2 regions of the Halomonas sp. CSM-2 genome follow, and region 2 is predicted to be linked to the other one. Evidence: predicted binding sites of a transcription regulator. Region 2 holds the regulator's gene; the other holds the start of a gene.
What was found. Region 2 encodes PhoB, which activates phosphate uptake and scavenging genes when phosphate is short. Its sites were predicted from a motif close to TGTCATANNNNTGTCANA; they were not measured.
Positions count from the first base shown of each region.

Region 1: the regulator PhoB is predicted to act here: its motif matches at 9,482-9,499, upstream of B7L15_RS06135 (CYTH domain-containing protein).

Region 1 is NZ_NBYR01000006.1:8,307-24,196, reverse strand. Features, by position in the region: gene ligA (NAD-dependent DNA ligase LigA) at 33-2,066, shown strand; gene B7L15_RS06170 (YheU family protein) at 2,066-2,341, shown strand; gene mnmC (bifunctional tRNA (5-methylaminomethyl-2-thiouridine)(34)-methyltransferase MnmD/FAD-dependent 5-carboxymethylaminomethyl-2-thiouridine(34) oxidoreductase MnmC) at 2,338-4,344, opposite strand; gene B7L15_RS06160 (YciI family protein) at 4,502-4,801, opposite strand; gene B7L15_RS06155 (PHP domain-containing protein) at 4,934-5,854, shown strand; gene B7L15_RS06150 (L-threonylcarbamoyladenylate synthase) at 5,903-6,526, shown strand; gene B7L15_RS06145 (5'-nucleotidase, lipoprotein e(P4) family) at 6,772-7,548, shown strand; gene B7L15_RS06140 (ion transporter) at 7,596-8,534, opposite strand; gene B7L15_RS06135 (CYTH domain-containing protein) at 8,563-9,450, opposite strand; gene B7L15_RS06130 (TIGR00153 family protein) at 9,587-10,267, shown strand; gene B7L15_RS06125 (inorganic phosphate transporter) at 10,313-11,578, shown strand; gene argA (amino-acid N-acetyltransferase) at 11,749-13,065, shown strand; gene B7L15_RS06115 (SDR family oxidoreductase) at 13,062-13,916, opposite strand; gene B7L15_RS19530 (hypothetical protein) at 14,272-14,424, shown strand; gene xseA (exodeoxyribonuclease VII large subunit) at 14,463-15,806, opposite strand; gene B7L15_RS06105 (DsbA family oxidoreductase) at 15,810-15,890, opposite strand, start outside.
Region 2 is NZ_NBYR01000021.1:34,046-49,935, reverse strand. Features, by position in the region: gene uvrD (DNA helicase II) at 1-1,925, shown strand, start outside; gene B7L15_RS16565 (phosphate-starvation-inducible PsiE family protein) at 1,991-2,470, shown strand; gene B7L15_RS16560 (TRAP transporter substrate-binding protein) at 2,578-3,672, shown strand; gene B7L15_RS16555 (acyl-CoA thioesterase) at 3,762-4,175, opposite strand; gene B7L15_RS16550 (PstS family phosphate ABC transporter substrate-binding protein) at 4,309-5,238, shown strand; gene B7L15_RS16545 (ABC transporter permease subunit) at 5,340-6,452, shown strand; gene pstA (phosphate ABC transporter permease PstA) at 6,449-7,846, shown strand; gene pstB (phosphate ABC transporter ATP-binding protein PstB) at 7,840-8,655, shown strand; gene phoU (phosphate signaling complex protein PhoU) at 8,684-9,412, shown strand; gene cysZ (sulfate transporter CysZ) at 9,495-10,229, shown strand; gene phoR (phosphate regulon sensor histidine kinase PhoR) at 10,750-12,072, opposite strand; gene phoB (phosphate regulon transcriptional regulator PhoB) at 12,075-12,764, opposite strand; gene ubiA (4-hydroxybenzoate octaprenyltransferase) at 12,843-13,751, opposite strand; gene B7L15_RS16505 (chorismate lyase) at 13,787-14,284, opposite strand; gene B7L15_RS16500 (NAD(P)/FAD-dependent oxidoreductase) at 14,441-15,610, shown strand; gene B7L15_RS16495 (HU family DNA-binding protein) at 15,680-15,890, shown strand, end outside.

The DNA.
Region 1 (15,890 bases), on a different contig from region 2:
ATTCGTACCACCGCTATCGAGAACCCGCTTCAATGAGTCAGCCTTCCCCCGATGTGCGGCAAGAAGTCAGCCAGCTTCGCGCCGAGCTGGACGACGCCAACTACCGCTACTACGTGTTGGATGAGCCCACGCTATCCGACGCGGACTACGACCGTAAGTTTCAGCGTTTAAAAGCCATTGAAGACGATAACCCTGAACTTGTCTCGCCGGATTCCCCTACCCAGCGGGTGGGCGCGGCGCCTGCCGATGGCTTCCCCGAAGTGGCCCACGCCATTCCCATGCTGTCGTTGGATAACGCCTTTAGCCGTGAGGATATCCACGCGTTTGCCGAGCGCGTTGCCGAACGCCTGGAGAGCGAGACGGATGATATCGAGTTTAGCTGCGAGCCCAAGCTGGATGGTGCGGCGGTGTCGCTGGTTTACGAGCAGGGTGTGCTGGTCAGTGGGGCGACTCGGGGCGATGGTCGCACCGGCGAGGGAATTACCTCCAACCTGCGCACGCTACGCTCGGTGCCCTTGAAGCTGATGGGGAAAAACGTCCCCGAGCTTCTGGAAGTTCGCGGCGAAGTGATCATGCGCCATGCGGGGTTTGAAGCGCTCAACGAACGCGCCCGGGAAGAGGGCAGCAAGGTGTTTGCCAACCCGCGTAACGCAGCGGCGGGTAGCCTGCGTCAGTTGGACCCGCGCATCACCGCTAAACGGCCGCTGGAGTTTCATGCCTACCAGGCGGCTCGCCTTGAGCCCGACCTGGGCGATACCAGCCACAGCGCCTTGATGGCGCGGTTATCAACACTCGGTTTTCGTACCAGCGCCGAGCTGACCACCATGAAGGGCCCCAAAGCCGTCGCCGATTACTGCGAACAGCTCGGCGAGAAGCGCGACCAGTTGGGCTACGATATCGATGGCGTGGTCATCAAGGTGAACGATCTGCGCCACCAGCGGGAGCTTGGCTTTGTCGCCCGGGCGCCGCGCTGGGCCGTGGCCTTCAAGTTCCCCGCCCAGGAAGAAGTCACAACGCTCAACGAGGTGGAATTTCAGGTGGGGCGTACCGGCGCCATTACCCCGGTGGCACGGCTTGAACCGGTGACCGTGGCAGGCGTGACGGTTTCCAATGCCACGTTGCACAATGCCGATGAAATTACTCGCTTGGGCGTCATGATTGGCGATACCGTCGCGATTCGTCGTGCCGGTGATGTGATTCCACAGGTGGTCCGGGTGGATGCCGACAAGCGCCCCGCGGATGCCCGGCCCATTATCTTTCCCGAGCGTTGCCCGGTGTGCGACTCAGAGATCGAGCGTTTAGCCGATGAGGCCGTTGCCCGCTGCTCCGGGGGGCTTTACTGCGCCGCCCAGCGTAAAGAAGCGCTGAAACATTTCGCCAGCCGCAAGGCGCTGGATGTCGACGGTCTGGGCGAGAAGTTGATCGAGCAACTCGTTGACCTGGACTGGGTGAAAACCCCGGCAGATTTGTTTCATCTGACCGTTGAGCAACTGCAAGGCCTGCCACGCATGGGGGGAAAGTCATCCCGCAATCTGGTCAACGCCCTGGATAACGCCAAGTCGACAACCTTGGCGCGGTTTATCTACGCATTGGGCATACGCGAAGTGGGCGAAGCCACGGCGTCCAACCTGGCGAATCACTTCGGCACCCTCCAGGCACTGCAGGACGCCGACCAGGCAGGGCTGGAAGCGGTGAACGATGTCGGGCCGGTGGTCGCGGCTCACCTGCACACCTTTTTCCGCCAGCCGCATAACCTGGAAACACTGCAGGCGCTGATAGACGCAGGCGTAACCTGGCAAGAAGCAGAGGTTACCCAGGGCCCCACCCCCCTTGACGGCCAGACCTGGGTGCTCACCGGCACCCTTGAGTCGATGACCCGCGACGAAGGTAAGGCACGCCTGCAGGCACTGGGTGCCAAGGTGGCAGGCAGCGTCTCCAAGAAAACTGCCTGCCTGGTGGCGGGCGAAGCCGCGGGCAGCAAACTCACCAAGGCCGAGCAGATGGGTGTCGACGTCATCGATGAAGCGACCTTTATAGACCGATTGGCAGAGTGGGAGCAGAGCTAATGAGCCGATTTATTGAAGTACCCGCCAGAATGCTGCCGCAGGAAACCCTGGATGCCCTGCTCGAGGCGTTTGTGACTCGTCAGGGCTACGACACGACCGATACCACGGGCGAGGGCATGCATGGCTGGGTTGCGCAGCTTAAAAAGCAGCTTGAGCGCAATGAGCTGATCATTGCCCACGACCTTGAGCTAGAGATGACCGAGGTGATGACCCTGGCCCAATGGCGTTCCTTTGGCCGCGATATAGCCGACGATGAGGAGGAAGGTGACATCTAGGCCATCGTTCCCCGAATAATCGCGCTGATAAGCCGCCGCCCCGGGTGGAGGTGGTCGACCAGCGGCAACTCCAACGGCTGCGGGTCGTCGCTGATACGCGAGGCAATCACCTCGGCGCACAGCGGCGCGCTGGCAAGCCCACGGGAACCGTGGGCGGTGGATATCCACAGCCCCGGGTAATGCTCCCCCCGTGTATCAGGCACTTTCGAGGCGTCCTTGCCTAATGCTTGATACGCCTCCTGCCAGGATTCAGCTATCGGCACCGGCCCTGCATAGGGGCTTTTGTCCGGGCTTGCCGCACGCACGGCGGCCCGGCCCTCGAGTGTTTCGGGGCTGAGGTCAACGCCTGATGCCTCAATAGCCGCCACCCAGTCGGGCAATGCCTGTCGCAGCTCGTCAATATTGCGCTGGTGGTCGTCATGGGTGACGTGGCGGGTGTCGTTATTGGGCACAAAGCTGGCGCCAAAAGTCAGTACGCCATCCACAGGCGGTGAGACATAGCCGCCAGCGCAAACCACCCGCTGAGGCGCTTGCACGCTTTCTGGCAGCACCACTTCGCTGACCTGGCCACGCACCTGCTGCAGCGGCAGTTGTGTGGTTTGCGCAAAGTGGTTGGCCAACTGAGCGTTGGCAATCACGACCTGATCGGCGCTTACGGTATCGCCGTTGGCCAGGTCGAGCTGCCAATGCTGCCCGTCTCGCTGCAGTTGTGTCACATCCCCCTGAATAATACTGATAAGCGGATGGGCGAGCAGCTGCTCGCACAGCGCCTTGGGGTGTACCCAGCCTGCCTGGGGATAAAACAGCGCCTGCCGGGCACTGATCGGTACCCCGGCAAGCTCGCTCAGGTTTTCCGTATGAGCCGACACCACCGCTTCAGGCAGCGCATGGTACGCCATGAAGCGCTGCTGGCGGCGGGCTTCCTTATCGCTTAACGCCAGCTGTACCACGCCGCTTTGCCGCCATACAGGCGTGTCCGTGGCTAACTGCCCAAGCCAGCGCTGGGAATACATCAACCCGGCCAAATAAAACCGGCTTTGATGGTTCGTCTCTGCGGCCAGTTTGACGTATAGCGCTCCTTGGCGATTGCCCGAGCCGCCCGCACCGGGTGCCTCACGCTCTACCACGCTGACCTTGATCCCGCGCCTGGCAAGGGCGGCGGCGACGCTGGCCCCGGCGATGCCCGCGCCGATCACGGCGACGTGTCGGTTATCCAGGCCTGCAGGCGGCGTAAACCATGGCGTGGCGCGGCGGCGCGTATCGCCGGGTGGCGCGGCGATCGCGCCTGCCAGCATTTCCCGCTTGCGTCCAAAGCCCGGCACTTTTTGCCACCCAAACCCGGCGGCTTTCAGCCCGCGTTTGACGATACCGGCGCAGGTGAAGGTGGCGAATGTCGCCCCGGGGCGTGAGCGCGCCGCCATGGCCTCAAATAGCTCAGGTTGCCACATCTCAGGGTTCTTGGAAGGTGCAAAGCCATCCAGAAACCAGGCGTCGACCTGGCCATCCAACTGCGACAGGCGCTCGGTGGTGTCACCAAAATGCAGATCCAGCGTCACGCGTTCGCTCAGGTGCAAACGGTGGATGCCGCTGACCGCGTCGGGCCACTGGTCGCAAAGCACCTGTGCATAAGTGGCAAGCGACGGCCATGCGCTCAACGCGCGGATAAGCGAGGCGCGATCCAGGGGAAACTTCTCTGTGGATAACAGGTGAAGCCGGGCGTGGGCCGGTGCATGCGCGGCAAAGCAGGCCCAGGCACACAGCATATTCAGCCCGGTGCCAAAGCCGGTCTCGCCGATCACAAAGGCACGCCGCTGCTGCCACTCGGTAAAGCGAGCAGGCAGGTGGTTGGCGTTGATAAACACGTGCTCGGTTTCAGCGCGGCCGTTATCACGGGAAAAATAAACGTCGTCGAAGGCGTCCGAGTGCGGCGCCGCGTCGTTCCAGGTGAGCGACGGCGACGTCAGCGCCGCCAGAGGCGGCAAAGGGTAAGGGTGTTGCGTCACGCAGTCATCCGTGTTGCAGAAAGATGGTTAAAAAATGACCAATTTGTGAATAGGGGCGTTATTCCTGGCTTAGGGAAATGCGTCCGCCGTGTTTTCACAGAGTTTTCCACAGCCTCTGTGAAAAAGCCGACGGACCCTCCATATTCACTCGCCAGGGTCAAGGTAAAACTTTCTTGAACGGCTTGACGGTCACCTGGGAATAAACACCGGCAATGACGTAGGGGTCGGCATCGGCCCAGCTTTTGGCGTCTTCCAGGCTGCCGAACTCTGCAATCACCAGGCTGCCGCTGAAGCCCGCTTCGCCAGGGTCATTGGCATCAATGGCCGGGTGGGGGCCTGCGAGCACCAGGCGCCCTTCGTCGCGCAAGGCTTCCAGCCGCGCTAAATGGTCAGGCCGGGCGGCCAGGCGGCGTTCCAGACTGTTAGCCGTATCTTCACTGATGATGGCATATAGCATGTGCATAACTCCTTGAATGAAAGAAGGAACAAAAAGGTAGGTAACCACGGCTTCAATTGACCGGACCGGTATAAGCGAGCACCATATCGCATCAACCTAAGCCTTATTCTGACAAACTCGCCACACGGCGTCATGCCTATGCTCCGACTTCCTGCCACGTTTGAGACCGACCAGCGTTACCCCGTTGATTTGCATATGCATTCGACGGCATCCGACGGTGCCTTGACGCCGACGCAACTCGTCACGCTGTGCGCCGAACGTGGGCTTACCCACATGGCGTTGACCGACCACGATACCATGGATGGCGTGGTGGAGGCGGGCCAGGCGGCGGCATCCACAGGTATGTGCCTGCTGCCCGGCTGTGAGTTATCCACTCGCTGGCAGGGTATCAATATTCACATGGTGGCGCTGATGCCGGGCGGCCTCCAGGGCCCGCTGGTGGAAGGGTTGATCCATCAGCGTGAGGCGCGTATCAAACGCGCCGAGGTGATTGCCGAGCGGCTTGAAAAGGCCGGTCTGACTGACGCCCTGGCCAAGGCCCGCGAGCAGGCCGGTAGCGACCGGCCACTAGGCCGCCCCGACTTTGCCCGGGCCCTGGTGGCAGACGGCATGGTGGCCGATTGGGCCAGCGCCTTTAAGCGCTTTTTGGGCAGCGGCAAGAAAGGCGATGTAAAGGCCCACTGGCCGGAAATCAGCGACGCGGTGGGCTGGGTTGTCGCCTCAGGCGGCGTGGCGGTGCTGGCTCATCCGCTGCGACACGGCCTGACCCGGCGCAAGCGTGGCCTGTTGATGGATACCTTTCAGGCAGCCGGCGGCCAGGCGGTGGAACTGGTCAGCGGCCAGCAAAATCCGGACAGCACCCGGGATCTGGCGCGCCAACTGGTCGAACGCGAGTTATACGCCTCGATGGGCAGTGACTTTCACTTTCCCGGCAGCCACGCCGCCCCTGGCAGCATGAGCATGATACCGCGAACCGCAGCGCCGCCTATCTGGCAGCATCCGCGTTTACGCCACCTGCAGGACGCACCGGCTGGGCCTCTCGCCGCTGCATAAGCTAAGGTAGGCGGTAGGACCACTAATATCCACAGGCAGGAGTACGCCATGAGCCAATACTTTCAGATTCATCCCGAGAATCCGCAAAAACGCCTGATCGACCAAGCCATCGAGATTATTCGCAAAGGCGGCGTGGTGGCGTACCCCACCGATTCCGGCTACGCGCTGGGTTGCCACCTGGGCGAGAAAAAAGCCATCGAGAAAATCAAATGGCTGCGCTCGCTGGACGACAAGCACAACTTCACCCTGGTGTGCTCGGACCTGTCGCAGATCGGCACCTACGCCAAGGTCGATAACGACGTGTTCCGGCTGCTCAAGGCGCATACGCCTGGCCCCTACACCTTCATTCTAGACGCCAGTACCGAAGTGCCGCGCCTGCTGCTGCACCCCAAACGGCGTTCTATCGGTGTTCGCGTGCCCGACCACCGCATCACCCACGCGCTCCTGGATGCACTGGGCGAGCCGCTGATGAGCGTCACCCTGATTCCCGTCGGCGAGGACCTGCCAATGAGCGACGCCGAGGATATCCGCGAGCGCTTTGGGGCACACCTGGACCTGATCATTGACGGTGGCGCCTGCCACCTGGACCCCACCAGCGTCATCGATCTGCGCGAACTGCCGCCCAAGATCGTCCGCGAAGGCCGCGGGGATGTCACGCCCTTTACCGTTTAACCGGTTATAAACTTGACTGCTCTGACTGAATTCTTGTGAATCGAGCCCCCATTGACTGGGGGTTTTTTTTTGCCGATCACTGAGATCCGAGATACCGCATAAAGCTATTTTGTGTCTTTTAATATTATTTGAATGATTAATAAAAATAAAATACGGTATCAATGCATTCTATCGATAACGAAGGCAATCCAAGCGGTGGGGGGATGCTTGCTGCTTCAGGATTGCCGACAAAAGGAGATTGCCTAATGACACTATCGCGTTACCGCAATGTGGCCACCCTGGCGGCCCTGGCAAGCTTGGCGAGTCTGCCGCTCGCGGGGCAGGCAGTGGCGAACGAAGATACGGGTTGCGCCCAGGCTGAATACGCCATGGGACTGCGTTTTCAACAGCAGTCCGCCGAAGCCATTGCCCTGCAGCGTCAGGGGTTCGAGTTGGCCACCTATCGTCTGGAAGAGCAGATCGAAGCCCATGGTGACGATGCTGACCTGGCGATCATTACCGATCTTGACGAAACAGTGTTGGATAATAGCGCCTTGCTGGTGCGTGACATGCAAGCTTGCCATGACTTCACCACCTGGGATACCTGGAAGCACTGGGAGCGCGAAGGGAATCCACGTTTGATTCCCGGGGCAAAAGACTTCCTGGAGTTCGCTGATGAGCACGACGTGGCGATCTACTATGTCTCTGATCGCTACCAGGAAAATAAAGCCGATACACTGGCCACGCTCGAAACGTTGGGACTTCCTCAGGTCTCTGAAGACAGCGTGAAACTGTTGGGGCCACCCAAGTCGGAGCGTCGTGCCGAGGTTGAGGACGGGCACACGGTGGTGCTGCAACTCGGCGACACGCTGCATGACTTCGCCGGTGAGTTTGCCGAAGCGAACCTTGAGGAGCAGCGTACGCTGGTCAACGAAAATGTCGACCGTTTTGGCAATGACTGGATTGTTTTCCCCAACGCCACTTACGGGGACTGGAGCGAGGCCGAGCTGAACGCTTGGGACGCTCCGCACGAAGTGGAGTGATGGGTTAAATAATCACGCCATTTGATAAGCAAGAAGCGCCGCGCGCCTCAGGTGTCACTATCCTGGGGCGCGTTTTTATCTGTGTCGTCGCCGTTGTCGTCTTTCTTCTTTTCTTCTTTCTTTTCTTCCTCTTTCTTGCGCGGGTCTTCACTGTGTTCATCCAGCCAGGTGCCGCAGCGCAGGCAATAGTAGGCGCGCTTTTCGTGGCGCTCGTGGCCGCAACCTGGGCAGGCTTCTTCAGAGTAGCGATCCTCGCGGATCGAACGTATGACCTGGGCGGAGAACACCCCGGTGGGCACGGCGATGATCGAGTAACCGAGCAGCATCAGCACCACGGTGATGGATTTGCCTAACGGCGTTGCCGGCACGATGTCGCCGTAGCCTACCGTGGTCATGCTGACGATCGCCCAGTAGATCGACATGGGAATACTGGTAAAACCGGCTTCTGGCGATTCGATCACATACATTAGCGCCGCAAACAGCGTGACCACCATGAAAATGCTGAAGAAGAACAGCAGGATCTGGCGCAGGCTGCGCTTTAACGCATCGATCAGCAGCCGCGCTTCACCGACAAACTCCATCAACCGCAGAATGCGGAAGATACGCAATACCCGCAGGATTCGCACAATCACCAGACCGTGGGCGCCGGGTATCAGCAATACCAGCCAGGTGGGCAGGATGGCGATCAGATCGACAATACCGTAAAAGCTTTTCAGGTAGAGCGTGGGGCGCTCAAGGCAGTAAAGGCGCAGCACCAGCTCGATGCTGAACAGGATGGTGAATATCCACTCCAGGACATAAAAAAGCATGCCGTAGCGCTCGGCATAGGCCTCAACGCTATCCAGTAATATGACCCCGACGCTGAGCAGGATCGCCAGAATCAAGCCAATGTCAAAGGCTTTGGCACCCGGCGTATCGGACTCGAAAATGATGTGGAAAAGCTGCGCGCGAAGTCCCTCTGCGCCAGGTTTTAATGAAAGATTCATCAGGCCGTCCTGAAAAAGGCTGTGAGCGCTAGCGTAGCGCGGTTTGATGCGCCATGCGATGGGCAAGGGCCAGTGCGGCCTTGGCATACGTCACGCTTGGCTGGCCGGTGCTTCCCAGCGCATCGCGCATGGCGTTCGCGTCATCACGGGCCTGGTCGGTGAGCATCGGATCGGCGGCCAGCATGGCAAGTGCCTCCTGAGCTGCCGCCAAGTGCTCGGCGCGGTGGCTGTCGTGGTAGGCATCAAGCGCCAGCGTTGCCCGGTGCATCCATTGCGCAGGGGAGTCAGCGTCGGGAAGCGGCCATTGCTGGGCGGCGAGGGCGTTGCCACGGGCGGCCTTGCTGGTGTCTGAAGGGCGCAGGGGAACGCGTTCGGCGATCGCCTGGGCCAGCGACCAGAGTGCCTCGGGCGCGCCGTGTTTAAGCTCGAGTTCCGCTTCGCAGATGATCGCCTGATGCCCACCGCTGTGAATCCTGCCTTCATCCAGTGCCAGTTCGATATGGCTGTCCTGCCACATCACCTGCCAGCTCCACCGTTCAAAATCGGTGCTCAGCTGAGGCTGCAGCGTGGGAATTGCCTCGCCCAGGGCGCCCTGAAACGGCGGGAGCTCGGCAAGCCCTTGGGTATCCAGGTGGCGTGTCGTCAGCGGCCATTCCCACTCATGGCGTTGCGAAAACCCGCCGCCGCCGTGGCCGGCGGTCTTGACGGTCTGCAGCACCTGATCGTCCACCTGACGCAGACGCACCGCGATGCGCGCCTGGTCAAGTGCTCCCCCAGGGGTGTCGTAATAGGTGTTGGTCAGGGTTTGCCGACTGGGTGTCAGGGTCTGCAACAGGGGGTACTGGCGCAGGGCCACCGGCCCCTCGGGGGCCAGGGCAAGCTTCAGTTCAATCTCGGTTGGCTCTGAGGGTTTCATGACAATTGCCACCTCTATACTATGACATTTAGGTTAAATTTTAATGACATTATGAACTTTTCATGACGGCGGCAGACGCACTCTCTATACTATTGCCGCCATTTCCCGGCTTCCCGAAAAAAGGCGTAAAGGCTTTATGGTTACTTCCAACCCTTTTTCCTCGATGTTTGGCCGCTCGCCATTCCAGCCGCTGCTCGCTCACATCGTCAAGGCAAACGAATGTGCCGATCAACTCCTGCCCTTCTTCGAAGCGACGCTGGCAGGCGATTGGGAGAGCGCTGCGCAACTGCGTGAAAACGTCACCCGTTTAGAACACGATGCCGACGTACTCAAGACCGAGTTACGTCTGAACCTGCCTAACACCATGTTCTTGCCTGTTTCGCGCTCCGATCTGCTCGACCTGATCAGCGTACAGGACAAGATTGCCAATAAAGCACGCGACATTACCGGCATTATGCTGGGCCGTAAAATGACCGTGCCTGACGAGTTGGCTGACCCCATGCGTGACTATATCCGCACCAGCGTGGCCTGTGTGGCGCAAGCCCGCCAGGCGCTGGAAGAACTCAAGGACCTGTTGGAGTCAGGCTTTGGGCGCAATGTATCGGATGTCATGCACAACATGATCCGCGAACTGCATACCCTTGAGCACCAGGCCGATGGTCAGCAAGTCGCGATCCGCCGTCAGTTGTTCAGTCTGGAAAGCGAGCTACCGCCGGTCGATGTGGTCTTCCTCTACCAGATCATTGATTGGGTAGGCGAACTTTCCGACCGCGCCGAACGGGTCGGTAGCCGCCTGCAGATCATGACCGCCAACTAATTTGTGATCCAAACCTAATACCTGATCCCAACCAAGGGAAGCGTTATGCAGATCATTGCTCAGCACGGTGATATTTTTATCATCCTGGCCTGTCTTTTCGGCTTTTTCATGGCCTGGGGCGTGGGGGCCAACGACGTGGCCAACGCCATGGGTACCTCGGTCGGCTCCAAGGCCATCACCATCAAACAGGCAATCCTGATTGCCATTGTGTTTGAGTTTCTAGGTGCCTGGCTTGCGGGCGGCGAAGTCACCAATACCATCCGCAAGGGCATTATCGATCCTGAACTGCTGCAGGGGGAACCACAACTGCTGGTGTACGGCATGTTGTCGGCGCTGCTGGCAGCGGCCACCTGGCTGTTGGTTGCCTCGATGAAGGGGTGGCCGGTTTCGACCACTCACTCGATTGTGGGTGCGATTGTCGGCTTTGCAGTGGCAGGCCTGGGGGCCGAGGCCGTCGACTGGGGGGCGGTCGGTAGTATCGCCGCGAGTTGGCTGGTGTCGCCGCTATTGGCCGGTACGGCCGGTTTCGTGCTGTTTAAGTCGGTCCATCACCTGGTGTTTGAAGACCGCAACCCACTGGCAGCCGCCAAGCGTTATCTGCCCGCCTATGTGTTCCTGGTAGGCTTTGTCGTCTCCATGGTCACCATGACCAAGGGCCTGAAACACGTTGGCCTGAATCTTTCGTTTGGCCAGAGCCTGGTGATCTCGTTGATCCTGGGCGGGTTGCTCGCCGGTGTCGGTGTCTTGATGGAACGCCGTGTGAAGTACGTAGAAAGCAGCGATGATCACTTTGGCTATGCCAACGTGGAGCGCGCTTTTGGTGTGTTGATGATCTTCACCGCCTGCGCCATGGCCTTTGCGCACGGCTCTAACGACGTGGCCAACGCGGTTGGCCCGCTGGCGGCGGTGATCAGCGTGGTGCAAACCGGTGGTGAGATTGGCGGCTCGGCGCTGGTCCCCTGGTGGGTACTGGTACTAGGCGGTGGCGGTATCGTGGCCGGTCTGGTGACCTACGGTCATAAAGTGATTGCCACCGTGGGTACAGGCATCACCGAGCTGACGCCGAGCCGCGGCTTTGCCGCGACCCTGGCGGCGGCCACCACCGTCGTGCTTGCGTCAGGCACCGGCTTGCCGATTTCCACCACCCATACCCTGGTTGGTGCCATTCTGGGGGTTGGCCTGGCGCGCGGCATGACGGCGCTCAACCTGCGGGTGATCGGTACGATCGCCATGTCGTGGTTGATTACGCTGCCTGCAGGCGCGGCGCTCTCCATTCTGTTCTTCTTTATGTTCAAGGGTATGTTCGGTTAAGCGGCGAGGGCAGTACAACTGACCCGGCACGCCAACGCCTGGTACCCCAAAGCGGCATCTTCTTTATGCATAAGTGCATTAGAAGGTGCCGCTATTTTTTGTGCTCTGGTAAAGTAACCGTAGTTATTAACCATAGTTCTTCCATTCACCTGCTGCCGGAGAGCGGCCCCTTGGATACACGCTTCCCCTTTGTCGACTGGTTTCGTAATGCCTCCCCCTATATCAATGCGCACCGGGGGCGAACCTTTGTCATCTTGATCGAAGGCGAAGCCATGGCGTCTGGCCGAGGGGAGCAACTGATCCAGGACCTGGCGCTGCTGCATACGCTGGGCGTGCGACTGGTGGTGGTGTTTGGCATTCGCCCCCAGGTGCACGAGGCGCTGAGTGCGGCGGGGGTTGAACCGACGCGTCTCAACGGCCGCTGGGTCGCCGATCGCGCGGTTATGGCGCATGTGGAACAGGTGGCTGCCCATCAGCGCCTGTGGCTGGAGGCGCGGCTTTCGCTGGGCCTGCCCAGTACGCCGCTGCATGGCGTGGAGCTAAGCGTGATTTCCGGCAACCTGGTGACCGCCAAACCGTTGGGCGTGCGCGAAGGGGTGGATTTCGACCACAGCGGCGAGGTGCGTCGCGTGCGCGCCAGCGCCATTGAAGGGTTGCTGGAAAAAGGCTCGCTGGTACTGTTGCCGCCGCTGGGGTTTTCCAGCACCGGCGAGGTATTCGATCTGGATGCTTCCGAAGTGGCCCAACATGCCGCGGTGGCGCTCAATGCCGACAAGCTGATTCTGCTGGGCGAGTCCGAAGGTCTGGAAGACGAGCAGGGTGCACTGCTGCGCCAGCTGTCTCCCGCCGATGCCGAGCCGCGCATCCAGCATGCCGCGCCGGGCAGTGAACTGGCCCGCCATCTCAATGCCGCCTGTACCGCCGCGCGGGAAGGCGTGGCCCGCACTCACCTGCTTTCCTGGCGCAATCACGATGCCTTGCTGGGAGAGCTCTTCACCCGCGACGGTGTGGGTACCATGATTACCCAGCACCGCTATGAACAGCTGCGCCCGGCCACGCTCAACGATGTGGCGGGCCTGTTGGAGCTGCTGGAGCCGCTGGAGAACAGGGGCATGCTGGTGGCACGCTCCCGCGAGCGGCTGGAGCATGAAATCGATGACTACATGGTCATCGAGCGCGACGGCATGGTGATCGGTTGCGCGGCGCTGCATGTCTTCCCTGATACGGGCGTGGCCGAACTGGCCTGCGTAGCGGTGCATACCAATTACCGCGGTGGCGAACGCGGTGAGCGTCTGGTCGAGGCGCTGGAGCGCCGTGCCCGCCAGCGCGCGGTGCAGGAGATGTTTGTGCTGACCACCCACACGGCGCACTGGTTTGTGGAGCGGGGCTTCCGCGCCGCCAGCCTTGAAGAGCTGCCGACGCTGAAGCGTGAAACCTACAACCACGCGCGTAAATCCAAGGTGCTGGTCAAAACGCTGGCGGGTTAGGTATTGAGGATCACACCGCCGTTCAGATGCATTGTTTGTCCCGTCATGTAGGACGACTCTTCGCTTGCCAGATACACATAGGCAGGCCCCATTTCGCTGGGCTGGCCAGCGCGCTTCATCGGCACTTGGCCGCCAAAGGAGGCGACTTTATCGTCGTCGAAGCTGGCGGGAATCAGCGGCGTCCATACCGGCCCGGGGGCAACGGCGTTGACCCGAATGCCGCGGTCCATCAGCGACATGGCAAGCGAGCGCACCAGGCCCTGAATCGCCCCTTTGGTGGCGGTGTAGTCGATCAGCGTGTCGTTGCCCTTGAAGGCGTTGATCGACGAGGTGGCGATGATCGTATCGCCCTCGCTCATGTGGGGTAGCGCGGCCTTGGTCATATAAAAGTGGCTGAACAGGTTAGTTTGAAAGGTACGCTGCAACTGGTCGTCGGGGATCTCGGTAATATCGCGCCAGTCGTACTGCTCAGCCGCGTTATTGACGACGATATTGAGCTTGCCGAATTCTTTCAGGGCGCGCTTCACAATCTCACGGCAGAAGCTGGGAGCTCCTACGTCTCCTTTCACAACCAGGCAGCGACGGCCTTCAGCCTCAACCAGTCGTTGGGTTTCTTTGGCATCTTGGGTTTCCTTCAAATGCACGATCACGCTGTCGGCGCCTTCGCGTGCATAGTGCACTGCCACCGCGCGGCCAATACCGCTGTCGCCGCCGGTAATGATTGCCACTTTATCCAGCAGCTTGTCGGCACCTCGGTAGCTTTCGCGAATAAACTCGGGTTCCGGGTGCATGATGTGTTCGTCGCCCGGCTGTTTAGCTTGATGCTGAGGGGGTTGTTGCTGATTGCTCATGTGCGGTCACTCCTTTGTTGGCACAAACATCAAAAAGTAAGATGCAGCAGGTGCCAGCCTCCTTGGGCACCCGTTTTTTAATGTAGACCCGGCTCGCCAGTAGGGGCAAACCGGGGCATCTACAGCATGGCGTAAGCCGGAATCCACGACGATAGTGACAGTCGATGTGCCTTATTTAGTTTGCTAATCACCCTGCTGAATACCATGATTCTTATATGGCATTGTTTTTAAATTGTTTTTTAATTCGAAGGGGATGGGTGGGCGAGAGGTGCTTAATTGCAAGTTACGCGTGACGCACTACAGTGAAGACAGGCAACGTAATGCCGAGCACCATTAACCGTAAGGAGTACGCGTTATGTCTCATCCCGACAGGAAAGACGAGAAATCACCCAAACCTCAGGACGAACACTACAGTGAAGCCAATCCGATGCCGGATACGCATCATGTAAACCCTGAGTCCGAAGACTCGCCCCAGAAACCGGGCAAGGACAGGCAAAAAGACAAGTAGTAAGCCAGGTTGATCCCGTCAACTCAGCCATCGCGGCGCTACCCCTTGTAGCGCCGTTTTACCTCCACGCTGAGTTGGCCTTCGCACAGACGCAGTTTGAGTTTTTGCCCCGGCGAGGTATCGTCCGCACGCCGCACGATCTGACCCTGCTCGTCCTGGGCGATGGCGTAGCCCCGGCCCAATACCGCGAGCGGGCTGATGGCATTCAACTCTCGGGCGGCGCTGGTTAACCGCGCCTGGCGGCTTTCCAGCTGGCGCTGCATGGCCGCGCTCAAGCGGCGCTGAAGCTGACTGACCCGCTCGCTTTCCACGCGGTGCAAACGTGCCATATCCTGGCTGGCCAGGCGCCTGCTCAATTGCGATACCTGCGCTTTCTGCTGGGTGAGCGTTTGCTGCATGGCGCGGCTCAAGCGTTGGTAGAGCGCGGTTAAATGCTGGCGCTGGCGATTGAGCTGCTCGCCGGGATGGCGCAGTTTGGCGCGCAGGGTATCCAGCCGCTGGCTGTCCCGCTCCAGGCGCGCCTGCATGGCCCGCATCAATCGGTTTTCATGGTGCTCAAGCTGGCGCTTGAGGGTGTGCTGGTCCGGCACCAGGCGCTCGGCCGCGGCGGAAGGCGTGGGCGCGCGGATGTCGGCGGCAAAGTCTGCCAGGGTGATATCCACCTCGTGACCCACCGCCGACATCACCGGCAGCCGGGAGTGAAAAATCGCCCGCGCCAGGTGCTCGTTATTGAACGCCCACAAATCTTCCAGACTGCCGCCGCCGCGGGTGATCAGGATGGCATCGCGTTCCGGGTCCAGCCGCGCCTGGCGATTGAGCAGGGCCAGTGCCGATATCATCGCAGGCGCCGCCTCGGCCCCCTGTACCGGCACCGGAATCAGCGTGACATCCGCCAGCGGCCAGCGGGCGGCCAACACCGCCAATACGTCACGAATCGCCGCGCCCGTCGCCGAGCTTAAAATCAACAGCTTGCGCGGCGGAAAGGGCAGGGGGCGGGCGTTGGCAAACACGCCTTCACCGTCGAGCTGGGCTTTTAAGCGTTCGAACGCCGCCAGCAGTTCGCCCAGCCCCGCTGCCTGAACGGCCTCGGCAATCAGTTGGTAATCGCCGCGGGGCTCGAACAGCGACACCCGCCCGCGCAGCTTGACCTGGTCACCATCGCGCATCGGCGCCGACACAAACCGCGCCCGCTGACGAAACAATGCACAGCGAATCTGCGCCCGGTCGTCCTTCAAGGTGAAGTAAACATGCCCGGACGCCGGGCGTGAGACGTTGGAAAGCTCACCCTCTACCCACACCTCGCCCACGTCACGTTCGAGCGTCTGCTTGGCGCGCTGATTGAGCTGACTGACGGAAAGCGCCTGGGGCGTGGCAGAGGACATAGGTTAAGCGCGCTCGGTGAGGAAGTGTTTCAGCGCCGCCGGGTCGGGGACGCCCTGGATGGTTTCACCGTCGATGATCAAGGT
Region 2 (15,890 bases):
ACTCGATCTCCCATCGCCTTCTGCGCACCCACTGGCAGGATGCGCGGCTGCCACAGCACTTTCAGATCATTGACGCCGACGACCAGCTACGGCTTGTAAAACGCCTGCTGAAAGACTACTCCATCGACGACGAACGCTACCCACCCCGCCAGGTACAGCATTTCATTTCCGGCTGTAAGGAAGAAGGCCTACGCCCGCATCAGGTCAACGTGGACGGCGATGCCTATATGGGGCAGATGGTCGAGCTCTACGAACGCTACCAGTTGACCTGTGAACGCGGCGGGCTGGTCGATTTCGGCGAGCTCCTGCTCAGAAGCCTTGAACTGCTGCGCGACAACCCCGCACTGCTGGCCCATTACCGCGAGCGCTTCGGCCACCTGTTGGTCGACGAATTTCAGGACACCAACACGCTCCAGTACGCCTGGCTGAAGCTGCTCACCGGCATGCAGACGCCCATGACCGTGGTCGGCGACGACGACCAGTCGATCTACGGCTGGCGCGGGGCCAAGGTCGAAAACATCCGCCGTTTCGAGCAGGAGTTCCCCCAGACGCACACAGTCCGCCTTGAGCAGAACTACCGCTCCACCAGCGCGATTCTCGATGCGGCCAACGCCTTGATCAGCCACAACAGCGAACGCATGGGCAAACAGCTGTGGACCGACGGCGTCGAGGGTGACCCTATATCCGTCTACGCAGGTTTTAACGACCTCGAAGAAGCGCGCTTTATCGTCGACACCATCAAGGAAAAAGTCGATGAAGGCCTCAACCGCCGCGATATGGCGATTCTCTACCGTTCCAACGCGCAATCGCGTCTGCTGGAAGAGACGTTGATCCGCCAGGGAATGCCCTACCGTATCTACGGCGGCCACCGCTTCTACGAACGGCTGGAAATCAAGAACGCCCTGGCCTACCTGCGACTATTGCTCAACCGCGACGACGACGCTTCTCTGGAAAGGGTGATCAACGTGCCGACGCGGGGCATTGGCACCCGTACGGTGGAAATCGTTCGCCTGCGAGCCCGCGAGCAAAACATCCCGCTGTGGCAGGCACTGCACGACGCGATTCACGACAGCACGCTGAAAGGCCGCGCGGGCAACGCGGTGCAGGCCTTTGCCAACCTGATCGAGCAGTTGGATAACGACGCCTCCGGGCTCCCACTGCACGAGATCATCGACCACGTAACCGCCCACACGGGCCTGATCGAACACCACAAGAGCGAACGTGGCGAGAAAGGCCAGGCGCGGGTGGAAAACCTCGAGGAGCTGGTCAACGCCGCGCGGGCCTTCACCCACGGCGATGCCTTTGAAACCCCGGAAGCCGGCGAAGGCATGGCGGCACTGGAGGCGTTCCTGTCAGAAGCCGCCCTCAATGCCGGGGATCACGAGGCCGAAGAGTTCGAGGACAGCGTGCAGCTGATGACGCTGCACTCGGCGAAGGGCCTGGAATTCCCCGTGGTATTTATTGCGGGCGTCGAAGAAGGCCTGTTCCCCCACAAGATGTCACTGGAGGAGCCGGGAAGGCTCGAGGAAGAACGTCGCCTGTGTTACGTCGGCGTGACCCGCGCGATGCAGAAACTTTACCTCACCCACGCCGAAACCCGCCGCCTGCATGGCAAAGAGGTGTTTCCACGCCCGTCGCGCTTTCTGCGCGAACTGCCGCCGCACCTGCTCGAAGAAGTGCGCCTCCGCGGACATATTTCCCGCCCGGTCACCGCCTCGCGCACGTCCTTCGCACAACAAAGTGTCGAGGCCAGCGACGACCTGCCCAGCCTGCATGTTGGCCAGGGGGTAGAACACCCGGTCTTCGGTGAAGGGATAATCCTTAACGCGGAAGGTGAAGGCGCCCGCGCCCGGGTCCAGGTCAGCTTTGAAGGCGAGGGTGTTAAATGGCTGGTGTTAGGTTTCGCCAAGCTGACACCGCTTTAAACGACTCGCGACGCATTACTGACGCATCTTTGCGTGCGCGCACCGACTGCCCCACAGAGAACCTTATGAAACAACGCTTGAAACGCCTATTTCCCGAAGTGTGCAACGGCTGGTCAGCCTTGAGCGGCTACCACCGTTTTGAACGCATCATCTCGTTGATACTGACCCTGGCCATCGCCGGGGCCGTGCTGGTTGCCATGTACTACCTGGTCATTCACGTAGTCCAGCTGTTATTCATTCAAAGCCGTGACCCCTTTGACTACCGCGTGTTTCAAGCGCTATTCGACATGATTCTTACCGTGCTGATTGCCATGGAGTTCAACAACTCCATTGTACGGACGATGACCAGTGGCAAAGGCTTTATTCATGTCGAGATTGTCGTGCTGATTGCGATCATGGCACTGGTGCGCAAGTTCATGGTGCTGGACATGGAAACCATCGATCCCTGGCAGATTGCCTCGCTGGCCGCGGCAGTGCTGGCGCTTGGGGGCTGCTACTGGCTGGTTCGCCATGCCAACCGCATGAAAGATGCCAGCGACGATTGATCGGAAAACTTGCGGGCAAAATTCGCCCTCACGCATACTGACGGGCGGAATCGGTGCCCGTGCGCCCCATAAAAAATAGCAACATTACGTTTGGAGTCTTGCTCATCATGCAACGCCGTCACTTTCTCAAAACCGCCAGCCTTGGCGTCGCAGGGGCCGCCGCCGCCCCTTTCGTGTCCACCTCCCAGGCCCACGCCAACGAAACTTACAACTGGGACATGGTCACCTCCTGGCCGAAAAACTTTCCTGCGCTTGGCACCGGTGCCAATGACTTCGCCCGTCGGGTGGAGCAGCTTTCCAACGGCCGCATGACAATTACCGTCCACGGCGCGGGCGAGTTGGTACCTGCGCTTGAAGTCTTCGATGCTGTGGCGGCGGGCACTGCGGAAATGGGCCACTCGGCGTCATATTACTGGCGTGGAAAAGTCGCCGCTTCGCAGTTTTTCACGGCCGTGCCCTTCGGCATGACGACCACCGAAATGAACGCCTGGCTTTACCACGGTGATGGCCAGGCGCTGTGGGATGAGATTTACGCTCAGCACAACCTGAAGCCCTTTGCTGTCGGCAATACCGGGCCGCAAATGGCGGGCTGGTTCAAGAAAGAGATCAACTCGCTGGACGATATGCAGGGCCTCAAGCTGCGTTTGCCGGGACTAGCTGGTGAAGCCATGAACGGCATCGGCGTGAGCACCGTCAACATGCCGGGGTCGGAGATCTTCACCTCGCTGCAAACCGGCGTACTGGATGCCGCCGACTGGGTCGGCCCCTATAACGACCTGGCCTTCGGCCTGCATCAGGTGGCGGACTACTACTACACCTCGGTGTGGAATGAGCCAACAGCCGCGCTTGAGGGCACCATCAATCTCGACGCCTGGAACGCGCTGCCCGACGACCTGAAAGCCGTCGTCACCGAAGCCGCACGCGCCTCAAATCTGGCGATGTACAGCGAGTTTGCCTTTCGTAACGCCCAGGCCCTGGAAGCCCTGGTGGACGAACACGATGTACAGTTACGCACCTTCCCCGAGGAGGTCATGGCGGCGCTCTATGAAAGCTCTCAGAAAGCCATCCAGCGTCAGGTCGAAGACGACGAAGCATCACGCCGGGTGTATGAGTCCTATTCGGCGTTCCAGAAAATCGTCCGTCCCTTCAGCGATGTTGGCGAATACGCCTATTTGAAAAGCCGTGATAACGTAGGTTCATAGGCGTTTAGATCGCAGACAGGCATCAAGGGCGCTGACTCAAGCGCCCTTGATGTTTAGAGTCATGTTTCTAGAGTCGCTATAGGGCCTGTTTAGTCATGCACCGCGCGGATGCGGCCATTGTCGTCCAGCGCCACCATCACAAAGCGTGCCTCGGTCACCTTTTGGCGCTCGTCCAGATGCTGTTCGTGTAGGGCACGTACCCACACCTCCACATCGATCTTCATCGAGCTATGCCCCACCTCTTGAAGCTGGGTGTACACGCTCACCATCGACCCGACCCGCACCGGGCTTAAAAAATCCATTGCCTCAATGGCCACGGTGGCGGTTCGCCCGCCGGCTTCACGGCCAGCCGCCAGCTCGGCCGCCTGATCCATCTGGTTCACCAGCCATCCGCCGGAAATGTCACCGTAAACATTGGTATCCTGGCGCGAAGCCAGTAATTTGAGGGTCAATTGCCCTTGGGGGGCAGGCACATCGTCCAAATCGGTATCCAGCAGTGTCATGTGTCGGTCGCTTTGTCGGTTTATTATTGTGAAAATCAGGTCGCCATCTGAGGCGCGCCTTGCTGCATTGCAATAAATAACGAGTTAATCACAAGAGAGCTTCCGATTGAATAGTAACGGTTTCGCTTTTCGCATGAAATATCGCGCGGCACTGGGCCTGGCCTGGCTGCTCTTGAGTTTGCCGCTTGTTGGCTGGGCACAGCCCCAGCAGCCTTCCGTGAGCGGCACCCTGGGCGCCGTTGGGTCCGACACCATGGCCGGATTGATGCTGCGCTGGGGCGAAGCGCTTACCACTCAATATCCGGAAATCAACGTGCAATTTCAAGCCAGCGGCTCTGCCAGCGCACCACCGGCTTTGTTGGCGGGCACTACCCGCATCGGCCCCATGTCCCGGCGCATGACCCACGAGGAACGCAACGCCTTTATCGAGCGTTATGGCTACCCACCGCTGGAACTGCGCGTGGCACGCGATGCGCTTATCGTGATTGTACATCGTCACAACCCTCTGTCGGCGATCTCACGTCAGGACGTGGATGCGGTTTTTTCGACCACCCAGGCCTGTGGTGGCGAACAATCGATCACTCGCTGGGAAACATTGACCCAGGACGCGACGGCGCCAAGCGGTCGCATCGCCTTGCACGGACGGAATATGGCCTCGGGCACCTACGGCCTGTTTCGTCAACGCGCGCTGTGCGACGGTGAGTTCCGCCCCGATATCAGCGAGTACATGGGCGCATCGGCGGTCGTCGCGGCCGTGGGCGAGTCCTATAGAGCAATGGGCTATTCTGGTCATAACCACTTGACGCCATCGGTAAAGGCACTCTCACTGACCACTACGCAGGGTAACGCCGTGCCGCCCAGCGAAACCGCCATTCAAAGCGGCGACTATCCGCTTTCCCGCTACCTGTATATCTACGTCAACCTGCCGCCTGACGAATCGCTACCTGCCGCCGAGCGGGCGTTTCTGGATCTCATCATGTCGACTGAAGGTCAGAAAATTACCCGGGCGTCGGGTTTCGTTCCCCTGCCCCTGGACGATCTGGAGGCTCAGCGGGCATGGTAGCCGGAATCTGTCATTTAATTGTCACATTGGTCACGTAACGTAAGGAGCATGCATGTACCCCCAAACGCTGACCCTACCGCTGACTTGCCCATGATAGTCAAATGACTCGCGCTCGGCTCTTTCATCAGCCGCTTCGCCACTTGCAGGACCGCATCGCCACCGGACTCATCACCGCCGGTGGTATCGGTGTGTTGCTGGCGATATTGGGTATTGGGGTATTTTTGGTCTGGGAAGCAGCCCCCTTGTTGCTGGATGGCGACAACGCCTCGCTTGCCATGCTCTCGCCGCTGGCGTGGGGAACGCTGAAAGCCGCCCTGATGGCATTACTGTTTGCGTTGCCGCTCGCACTGGGGGCGGCCGCCTATTCAGCGTTTTTCATGTCGACCCGACTACGCAGCCGCATCAAACCAACCCTGGAAATGATGGAAGCCATCCCTGGGGTGGTCATCGGCTTTATCGCCGGTATGCTGCTCGCCCCTTGGGTCGAGCGCCACTTGGCCAGCACCCTGGTGGTCATCGTCTGGCTGCCGCTTAGTGCCGGGCTCGCCGGTCTGGTCTGGCACCTGGCAAGCCGCCGCTGGCAGCGTCGTCTGCCGCTTTCGTGGGCAGCTCTGTGGCTGATTCCGTGGCTCATTGTCATGTTCATCCTCGCCCTGTGGTTAACGCCACTGGTGGAGCAGACCTTTTGGGATGGCGACCTTCGCCAGCATCTTTATGCCGTGTTTGGACTCGATTACGTCACCCGTAATGCCCTGATTGTCGGCCTGGCAATGGGCTTCGCCGTGATTCCCAGCGTCTATTCGCTGGCCGAAGATGCGCTCACCGAGGTGCCTCGCCCGCTGATGGAAGGCGCTCAGGCGCTCGGCGCCAGCCGCTGGCAAGCGGTCGTTAAAGTCGCGCTTTCCGCAGCTGGGCCGGGGCTGTTTTCCGCCATTATGATCGGCGCAGGCCGAGCGGTGGGGGAAACCATGATCGTACTGATGGCCAGCAGCAATACGGCACTGCTCAGCGCCAGTCCCTTCGAAGGCATGCGTACCATGGCCGCCGCTATCGCCATTGAGCTGCCCGAAGCCACTGCGGGGAGTACTCCATATCGCATGCTGGTGCTCGCAGCCCTGTTGCTGTTCCTGTTCACCTTTTTAGTCAACACCCTGGCCGAGCTGGTTCGCCAACGGCTGCGCCGTCGCTACCAGCGACTGGGGGGGGCTTCGTGAAGTGGCTGAAAAGTGCCGTACAGCAGGGCATCTGGCCGTGGCTGTGCGCGGGCTGTGTAGCCCTCTCCTTGCTCATGCTGGGCGCCTTGCTGGCGTTACTGCTGACACGTGGCCTGGGCCATTTCTGGCCGGCAACACTGGACGAAATCACCCTGCACAATGGCGATGTGGTGGCAGGCGAGGCAGTCCGCGATATGCCGCTTCCCAACCGGGCAGGTAGCGAACGCCTCTACTTTACGGGCAATCGTGACATCGACGACGCCCGCTGGCGCTGGGTGGCGATTGACACCATTGCACAACAGACCCAGCCCGCGGCACTGCTGCGTCTGAAACGGCGCACCTGGGGCGACTTTATCGGCTATCTGGAAGCCATTGAGGTAAACGGCGAGCGCTTTAGCGGCCATACTGCCCTGCAGCAAGCAAAGCAGGCGCTCCAGCTGTCAGCGCCCGAGCGCGCTCGCTATCAGCTCACCTTGCGTACGCCCCAGGGGCAAACCCTGCGCCAGCCGCTTGCCACCGTGCTGAGCATTGAAGCGCCCAATGCCATGCACGTTGGCCAAAAAGTGCAGCGCTGGGCAACGGACGTCTGGCAGTTTTTAAGCCAGGGACCGCGTGCCGCCAATACCGATGGGGGGGTGTGGCCGGCTATTTTCGGTACCATGCTGATGGTGATTCTAATGTCGGTGATCGTCACGCCTTTTGGCGTGCTGGCCGCCATCTATCTCAATGAGATTGCCCATCAGGGGCCCCTCACCCGCCTGGTACGCATTGGCGTCCGCAACCTCGCGGGGGTACCATCGATTGTCTACGGTGTCTTCGGGCTGGGCGTGTTTGTCTATGGCATTGGTGGCACGCTGGATGCGTGGTTCTTCGACGACGCCCTGCCGTCGCCCACCTTTGGTACCGGTGGCCTGTTATGGGCATCGCTGACCCTTGCCCTGCTGACGCTGCCGGTCGTGATTGTCGCGACCGAAGAAGGGCTGGCGCGCATTCCCGATGCCCAACGTGAAGGCGCGGTGGCCCTTGGCGCCACCCGGTTTGAAATGTTGACGCGTATCGTATTACCCATGGCCACCCCGGCGATGTTGACCGGGGTCATTTTGGCCGTGGCCCGGGCCGCTGGTGAAGTCGCGCCGTTGATGCTGGTCGGGGTCGCCAAGCTCGCACCACAGATGCCCCTCGACGGAGAATTCCCCTACCTGCATCTGGAACGCAAGTTTATGCACCTTGGCTATCATCTGTTTGACACCGCCTTTCACGGCGAGGACGTCCAGGCGGCGATCCCGTTGGTCTATGCCACAGCGCTGTTATTGGTGCTGATTGTGTTGGTGCTTAACCTAACTGCCATATTATTGCGTCATCATCTACGTCGTCAGCGAGGAAGCGAATGCTAGCATCTCGACACGTCGACCACGCCACGCAAGCACATGTGGCGCATTTCCCAGCAGATCAGTGCTGTCTGGACATCAACCAGTTCAGCCTGGCCTACGCAGGGAAACCAGCCTTGCAGCAGCTCACGCTGCAGGTGCCGCGCCATCGGGTCACGGCCTTCATTGGCCCTTCCGGGTGTGGCAAGTCGACCTTCTTGAGAGCGATCAATCGCTTGCATGACCTTAATGAATCGGTCAGCCACAGCGGTGAGATCAGCCTTGAGGGACATAACATTCATGCGCCGGAAATGAACGTAACCGAGCTGCGCCGTCGGGTGGGCATGGTATTCCAGACACCTAACCCCTTTCCGATGTCGATCTACGAAAATGTCGCTTTTGGCCTGCGCTTGCAGAAGCGGCTCGCCAAGCGCCAGCGGGATGACATCATCGAGTGGGCGCTCACTTCGGCGGCCCTGTGGGATGAAGTCAAGGACCGCTTGCATCGCTCCGCCTGGCAGCTGTCAGGCGGGCAACAGCAACGCCTGGTGATTGCACGAACGTTGGCGGTACAGCCCGACGTGCTGTTGCTCGACGAGCCGGCATCGGCGCTCGACCCGATTTCGACGCTCAAGATCGAAGAATTGATTCGTAACCTGAAATCTCAGCTAACGTTAGTGTTGGTGACTCACAATATGCAGCAGGCGGCCCGGGTGTCCGATTACACCGCCTTCTTGCAGCAGGGTGAGCTTGTGGAGTACGGCCCCACCGACCACGTTTTCACTAACCCTCGTTTACAACGAACCGAAAACTATATAACCGGCCGTATGGCCTAGGTTGAAGCAACCCCGTCAGGAGGGCTCCATGGACATTACCAGCGATACCCACAGCCAGCATATCTCGCGCCAATTCAACCATGAGTTGGAAGAACTCAAAACCCACCTGATGGCCATGGGCGGCATGGTGGAAAAACAGGTGCAGGACGCCGTCTTTGCGCTACTGGAAAGTGACTCGCGGCTGGCCGAGAAAGTCCGCGATAACGACCGTCAGGTGAATGATCTTCAACTGCAGATTGATGACGAGTGCACGCGTATTCTAGCGCGTCGTCAACCGGCCGCTTCGGATTTGCGTCTGGTGCTCGCCGTCATCCGCGCCACCTCCGACCTGGAGCGGATTGGCGATGAAGCCAGCAAAATTGCCCGCAATGCGCTAAGCCTGAGCGAGAGCAGCAACCCCCTTCGCGGGCTGGTGGAAGTGCGCCACATCAGCGAGCACGTGCGTAAAATGTTGCGCGATTCACTGACCGCCTTTGCCCGCTTCGACACCGAACTTGCCATGCAGGTCGTGCGTGAGGATGAGTATGTCGATAGTGAATACGGCAGCGCCATGCGCTCCCTGATGACGTTCATGATGGAAGATTCGCGCTCGATCACCTCGGTACTCAGCATCATGTGGGTTCTGCGCGCGCTGGAGCGGGTGGGTGACCACGCCAATAACCTGGCCGAGCACGTCGTCTACCTTGTCAAGGGGCTGGATATTCGCCATACCGACCCTGAGACACTGGACCAGCAGGCAGCACCGAAAAAGTCTTGACCTGCCCCCCGATTCCTCATGCAATACGCCCTGGCTGCACGGCAGCCAGGGCATTGTCATCTTTGAGGAGTCACATGTTTTCATGCTAGATGCATTCACTGCCATCAGCCGGGGTACACGTTGTGTCTATAAGCCTGGACTGAGGCGTTATGTCTTTTTACCCATTCTGGTCAACCTGCTGGTCTACGTCAGCATGTTCAGCTTTGTGCTAAACCGCTTTGATGGCTGGTTGGCTCACTGGATGGGCATGATACCCAACTGGCTTGATTGGCTGTCGTGGCTTATCTGGCCCCTTTTCGTGCTTAGCCTGTTGGTCGTGGTGTTTTTTACCTTCACGCTGGTGACCAGCTTGATTGCAGCCCCCTTTTACGGTTTCTTGGCCGCTAAAGTTGAAGTTCAAGTCACCGGTCGCGAACCCCAGGATGACCGGGGGCTGGCAAAAACGACCATTGATGCGCTGGGTCGCGAAATGGTCAAGCTGGGTTATATCCTGCCCCGTGCCGCGCTGCTGTTCGTGATTGGCTGGATTCCAGGGCTTAACCTGTTGGCACCCCTGCTATGGGCGCTGTTTTCCGCCTGGGTGATGGCCATCACCTATCTGGATTACCCGATGGATAACAATAAGGTAGCGTTTCGCGATATGCGTGGCCGCCTATCGGCTCGCTGGTGGCAAAGCTTAAGCTACGGCGGCCTGGTCACGCTGTTGACGTGGATTCCGCTGGCCAACCTGTTCCTGATCCCGGGCGCTGTGGCAGGTGCCGTACTGATGTGGGATTACCATTATCGCCATGTTCAGTCAGTGACCCAGCGCTCTTGAAGTATACGCAAGGCCAGTATATGAAGGCTGGAAGAAGGGAAAGCTGACGTTGTTGAAAGGCTAACAAAAACAAGACCCTGCCTTGGCAGGGTCTTCGACAGTGATCATTTTAGGCGGTGGTACTTATCAGCTTCCAATCCTTTTGCGGGACTCCAACCGTGGACGTTACCCTGACTGACAGTGTGACCGCCTTCTAGACTCATCCAATGAATCTCTAATCATCCCTGCTAATGCAGGACATCCTTGCCCTGCATTGGGCTACTGTCTAAGCATAGTTACTTTTCTTCATTTCGTAAAGAAAAGTATCAACAGTTTTCTGCACCTTACAGTGTCAGATACTGTCTTGTCTATAGAGGGGCATCCTCTATGCCAGCTTTTCGCTATTTCACTTATTAGCCATTAATAACAATGAGTTAAATTACACTCACTATGCCAATTGATCGCCAGGAGGTATCATTTGGATACGCTGGACATGTGTCGCAATGGCACATGTGACGCCGTTACTCAGTGACACAGCCAGCTATGTAACCGAAGAGACACTACGCGGGGGCGTGGAAGGCGTGCTAAGGCGGGCCGCCGGGAAAACACAGCGGAAACGGGCACCTTCACCCGGATGCGAGTCGATTTGCAACTGAGCATCGTGGCGCAACAGCACATGCTTAACAATCGCAAGGCCCAGCCCGGTGCCCCCGGTAGCGGTACTGCGGCCTTTATCGACGCGATAAAACCGTTCAGTGAGGCGGGGAATGTGCACAGGGTCTATCCCTTCACCATCGTCACACACTTCGATACAGGCACCTTGGCCAAACGCTTTCCAGCGCAGCGTAATCTCGCTGCCAGCAGACGTATAGCGCACCGCATTGAAAGCCAGATTAGAAATGGCACTGCGGATTTCCTGCTCGCTGCCCACCAACTGCGCGGGGTAGTCGCCTTCAATGGTGAGCGTGTGCTGATGCTCGGAAAGCGCCAGCGCATCGGCCCCGACACTGTTTAGCAGGGACGTCACGTCCATTGGCTGATGATCCTGTCCGCCCTGATCAATTTCCAATCGCGACAGCAGCAACAGGTCGTTGACCAGATTTTGCATGCGCTGTGTCTGAGCCTGCATCTGCCCAATGCTGCGCCCCAATCGGGGTGGAAGCTGGTCCGCCATTTCGCCATAGGTTTCGAGATAGCCCGATAACACGGTTAACGGTGTGCGCAGCTCATGGGAGACGTTGGCAACGAAGTCGCGGCGCATCTGCTCTAGCTGATGCAAGCGCGTAATATCGCGCGCCATGACCAGGCGCTCGTCGTCACCATAAAGGGTAATCTGGTACTGCAAAATGCGACGCTCATCGATCGGCGACGTGAGCGTCAACGGCTCACTGTAGTCACGGGCATTGAAATAGCTGATAAAACGCGGATCGCGAAGCAGATTGGTAATATGTTGTCCACGGTCGTGAGCGGTTTGTAGCCCCAGCATATTGCTGGCAGCGCTGTTCCACCACTCCAGGTCGCCGTGACGGTCGAGCATCACCACGCTATCGCGCATGGCTTCCGAGGATTCTTGAATGCGGGCAAGCGTCGAGCGGAGACGGCCCTGGGTAATCCGTTGGCTTTTCTGATATCGGTACAAACGATCAAACAATTCGCCCCACAGTCCTCCTGCGGCCGGCGGTTCATCCTGCGGGCGTTGCGTCAGCCAGCGGTAAGCGGCGCGCAATTGCCGCAAGTGGTAGACCAGACACATCGCGAAGCCACCGGCCAACCCCAGGCCCGGCAGGCCAAGTAGCCATCCCAGGCAGATGCCGAGTGCCGCCCAACCTAGCAAACGCCAAAGCTCACGGCTCCACAAACGCACGGTTAAGCTCGAGCGGAGAAGCGGTAGCCCGTACCGCGTACCGTTTGGATCAAGTTCTGATGTCCGTCGCCCAGGGCTTTGCGTAGCCGACGAATATGAACATCCACGGTGCGCTCTTCCACGTACACATTACCGCCCCACACCTGGTCGAGTAACTGGCTACGTGTGTAGGCCCTTTCCTGATGGGTCATGAAGAATTGCAACAGCCGGTATTCGGTCGGCCCCATATCCAGCGCTTTACCGTAGGCACTTACCCGGTGGCCCACCGGATCAAGCAGCAACCCATTAATTTCGATGGGATCTTCCACGCCACGTGGGGTCGCACGACGCAGCACGGCCTTGAGGCGTGCCACGAGTTCACGGGGCGAAAACGGCTTGGTGATGTAATCGTCGGCCCCCGCTTCAAGCCCCTGTATCTTATTGTCTTCTTCACCCTTGGCGGTGAGCATGATGATCGGCAGTTCGGCGGTGGTTTCCTCGCGCTTGAGGCGCCGAGCCAACTCGATGCCGCTGGTACCGGGCATCATCCAGTCGAGCAATAGCAGGTCAGGCTGATGATCAACGACCATGGCGTGGGCATCCTGAGCGTTGTCCGCTTCAAGAACACGGTAGTCGGCCATTTCCAGCGCCACCGCGATCATCTCGCGAATGGATGCTTCATCATCGACGATCAAGACGGTCTTGGCGGTCATTCCAGAGCCTCACGGTGTCCGATAGAAAGTAATCCAGTGACAGGTACATGACGATCACACCATGACTTGATGACAATTCTATGACATTGACAGAGATTCGCCAGCCGCTGGCCACCAACTCAGCGCAATACCGGCAAACACCAGCAGGCCCGACCAGTGATTATTCAGAAACGCCTGAAAACAAGCATCCCGCTCACGGTGACGGATCAAGCGCTGCTGGTGAATAAACGTCGCCGCCATCCCCGCCAGGCCGAGCCAGAAAAAACCGCCCAGCCCGAGGCGCGCGCCCACCCAGGCCAGCAATGCCAGCGTGGCCAGCTGAAGCAGCCCGATCACCAGCCGGTCGGCATTACCCAGCAACACGGCCGTCGATTTAATGCCAATCTTGATATCGTCGTCACGATCAACCATGGCGTACTGGGTATCATAGCCAACCGTCCACAGCACATTGGCAAAGAACAGCAGCCATGCCTCTACCGGCACATGGCCAAGGACCGCACCGAACGCCATCGGAATCGCCCAGGAAAACGCCGCCCCTAGCACTACCTGGGGAAAATGCGTGTAGCGCTTCATGAACGGGTAGATAAACGCCAATACCACGCCGCCCACCGACAGCAACACGGTAAACCAATTGGTCAACAGCACCAGCATGAAGGCCGCCGTCACCAGCCCGATAAACAGCAGTTGGGCCTCGGTTTCACTGATCCGCCCGGTAGCCAGCGGGCGCTGTCGGGTACGTTTGACGTGTCCATCGACGTGACGATCGGCATAATCATTGACCACGCAGCCCGCTGCGCGCATGACGTATACCCCGGCGATAAAGATGAGCAGTACGTTGCGCCCGGGTACCCCTTCGCCGGCGACCCATAAGGACCACAGCGTTGGCCACATCAGCAGCCAGGTACCGATCGGCCGATCCAGACGCATCAGCTGTATAAAATCCGCCAGCCGACTCAACCCGGTTGGCCGTAATAAAGAACGATCCATGCTTACCTCACCCATCCAAGAGACGCAGCGTTAGCCTAGCGCGAAGGCAGCGCAAGATCATCCGCCATGGTCGATAAAAAGTATTCCTGTACCAGCAGCGATAACCCGCCGTGCTGACAGCCGTGCTGAAATACCGAGCGGCGCCCCCACAGGCTGCTGGCATCGCCAGGGAAGGTAAAACCAGGCGCATGACGCGTGGCGTACAGCGGGCCACGCACCAGGTCCGGCTGAAGAAACAGCCAGCTGCCCAATGAACGCTCACCCAGGTTTTCCAGACACTGGCCTCTGAGCGCCTTGAGGGGAGCCACCGAACGCGCCACTACCCATGGTGTTTCATCCACACACAGGGCGACCTCCCGGCGCCACGCATAGCGCCGGGCGGCCATACCCAGCGCCAGGGCCTCATGCGGGTGTGGAAAGCCAACCCCCTGGCGTAACAGACGCACGCGGAAAGGCCGCTCGCCCCCTGCGGACACAATACGCGCCGTGAGTGAGTCCGTGGAGGCAACCCATTGCCACCACGGCGCGCTCATCGCCGGACGCAGCGCTCTAATGGGACGCCAACATGGCAAGTCAGGGGCAGTTTCAACACAGTGACGCGACACCAGAGCCTCCAGGCAATTAAACGATCACCTAGTGTAACATGTGGGCTTTACAGGCTTTTGTCCCACTGACCACTGGATACCCGGATGCCCTCATCACACGCTGAGCTCGTTATCGTTGGCACTGGCATGGCGGGCGTTGGTCTTGCCCGTGCGCTGCGCCGCAAAGGCGATACGCGCACCCTGCACTTGATCAGCGCCGATAGCGGCGACGATTATACCAAACCACTGCTGTCTACCGGCTTCGCCAAACGCCTCCCGCCCGAAAAGCTCGCACAGCGCAACGCCGCGGCGCTTGCCGAATCGCTTGACGCTCGAGTGATCACCCACACCCCTGTCCGCCAGATTGACGTGGCTAACCGCTCGCTGCGGCTGGAAGATGACCAAGCGCTTGGCTACGACCGCCTGGTGTTAGCCACCGGCGCCGAACCAAGGGTGCCCATGGCGATACCCGATCCCGTCAAAGCGCATTGCTTTACCGTCAACGATCTTGACGACTATCGCCGTTTTCATCATGCGCTGGGGACAGCGCCTGCTCGCGTGGCGGTGATCGGCGCAGGCCTCGTCGGCTGCGAGTTTACCAATGATCTGCACGCGGGCGGTCATGACGTCACCGTTATTGCCCCCGATGCCACACCGCTTTCCCGCCTGCTGCCTGCCCCCCTTGGCCGAGCACTCGGCAAGGCGTTTGTTGACGCAGGCATCCACCTTGCCCTGGGCAGAACCATCAAGACCATGGCCCTTAATGATGACCCCGGCGTGACGCTGACGCTGGATAACGACGACACGTTCAACGTCGATGTCATCTTGATGGCGACGGGGTTGACCCCGCGTACCGCTCTGGCTGAGACAGCAGGGCTCACGGTTTCCGCCAGCGGTATCCTGGTGAACCGGCAACTGCGCACCTCTCACCCGGATATCGATGCGCTGGGCGACGTTGCCTGCGTCGACGGCATCAACGCCATGTACGTTCAGCCCCTGCAAGCCAGCGCCCAGGCGCTCGCCGCCACCCTGGTCGGCACACCCACACAGGTCAGCTTCGGGGCCTGGCCGGTGATCGTCAAAACGCCCCTGCTACCGGTGGTTGCCTACCCACCGGTCGAGGCCCCTGAACGTTGGCGGATCGAAGGCGAAGGCGTTGATATGACGGCAATCGCTGAAGATAAAGACAGACGTTTGATTGGTTTTGCATTGACAGGCAACTGCGTGAGAAGGAAAGTGGAGCTTTCCAGAGCAGCCCCTACGCTGCTAGGCTGAATTCCGCGGCGCTCGCGGCTTGGCTGAAACGACGGCCGCGCCTACAGTGTCCTTACCAACAACACGACAGTGTATATTGCACGATCATTAAACAAAGGGAGTTTCCTTATGCGTAAACCTGAACTTGCAGCCGCCATTGCGGAAAATGCTGATCTGTCCAAAGATAAAGCGGGCCAAGTCCTCAACGTCATTCTTGATGAAATTACCAACAGCGTGTCCAAAGGCGAAGACGTTGCCCTGATCGGTTTTGGCACCTTTACCGTCCGCGAACGCGCTGCGC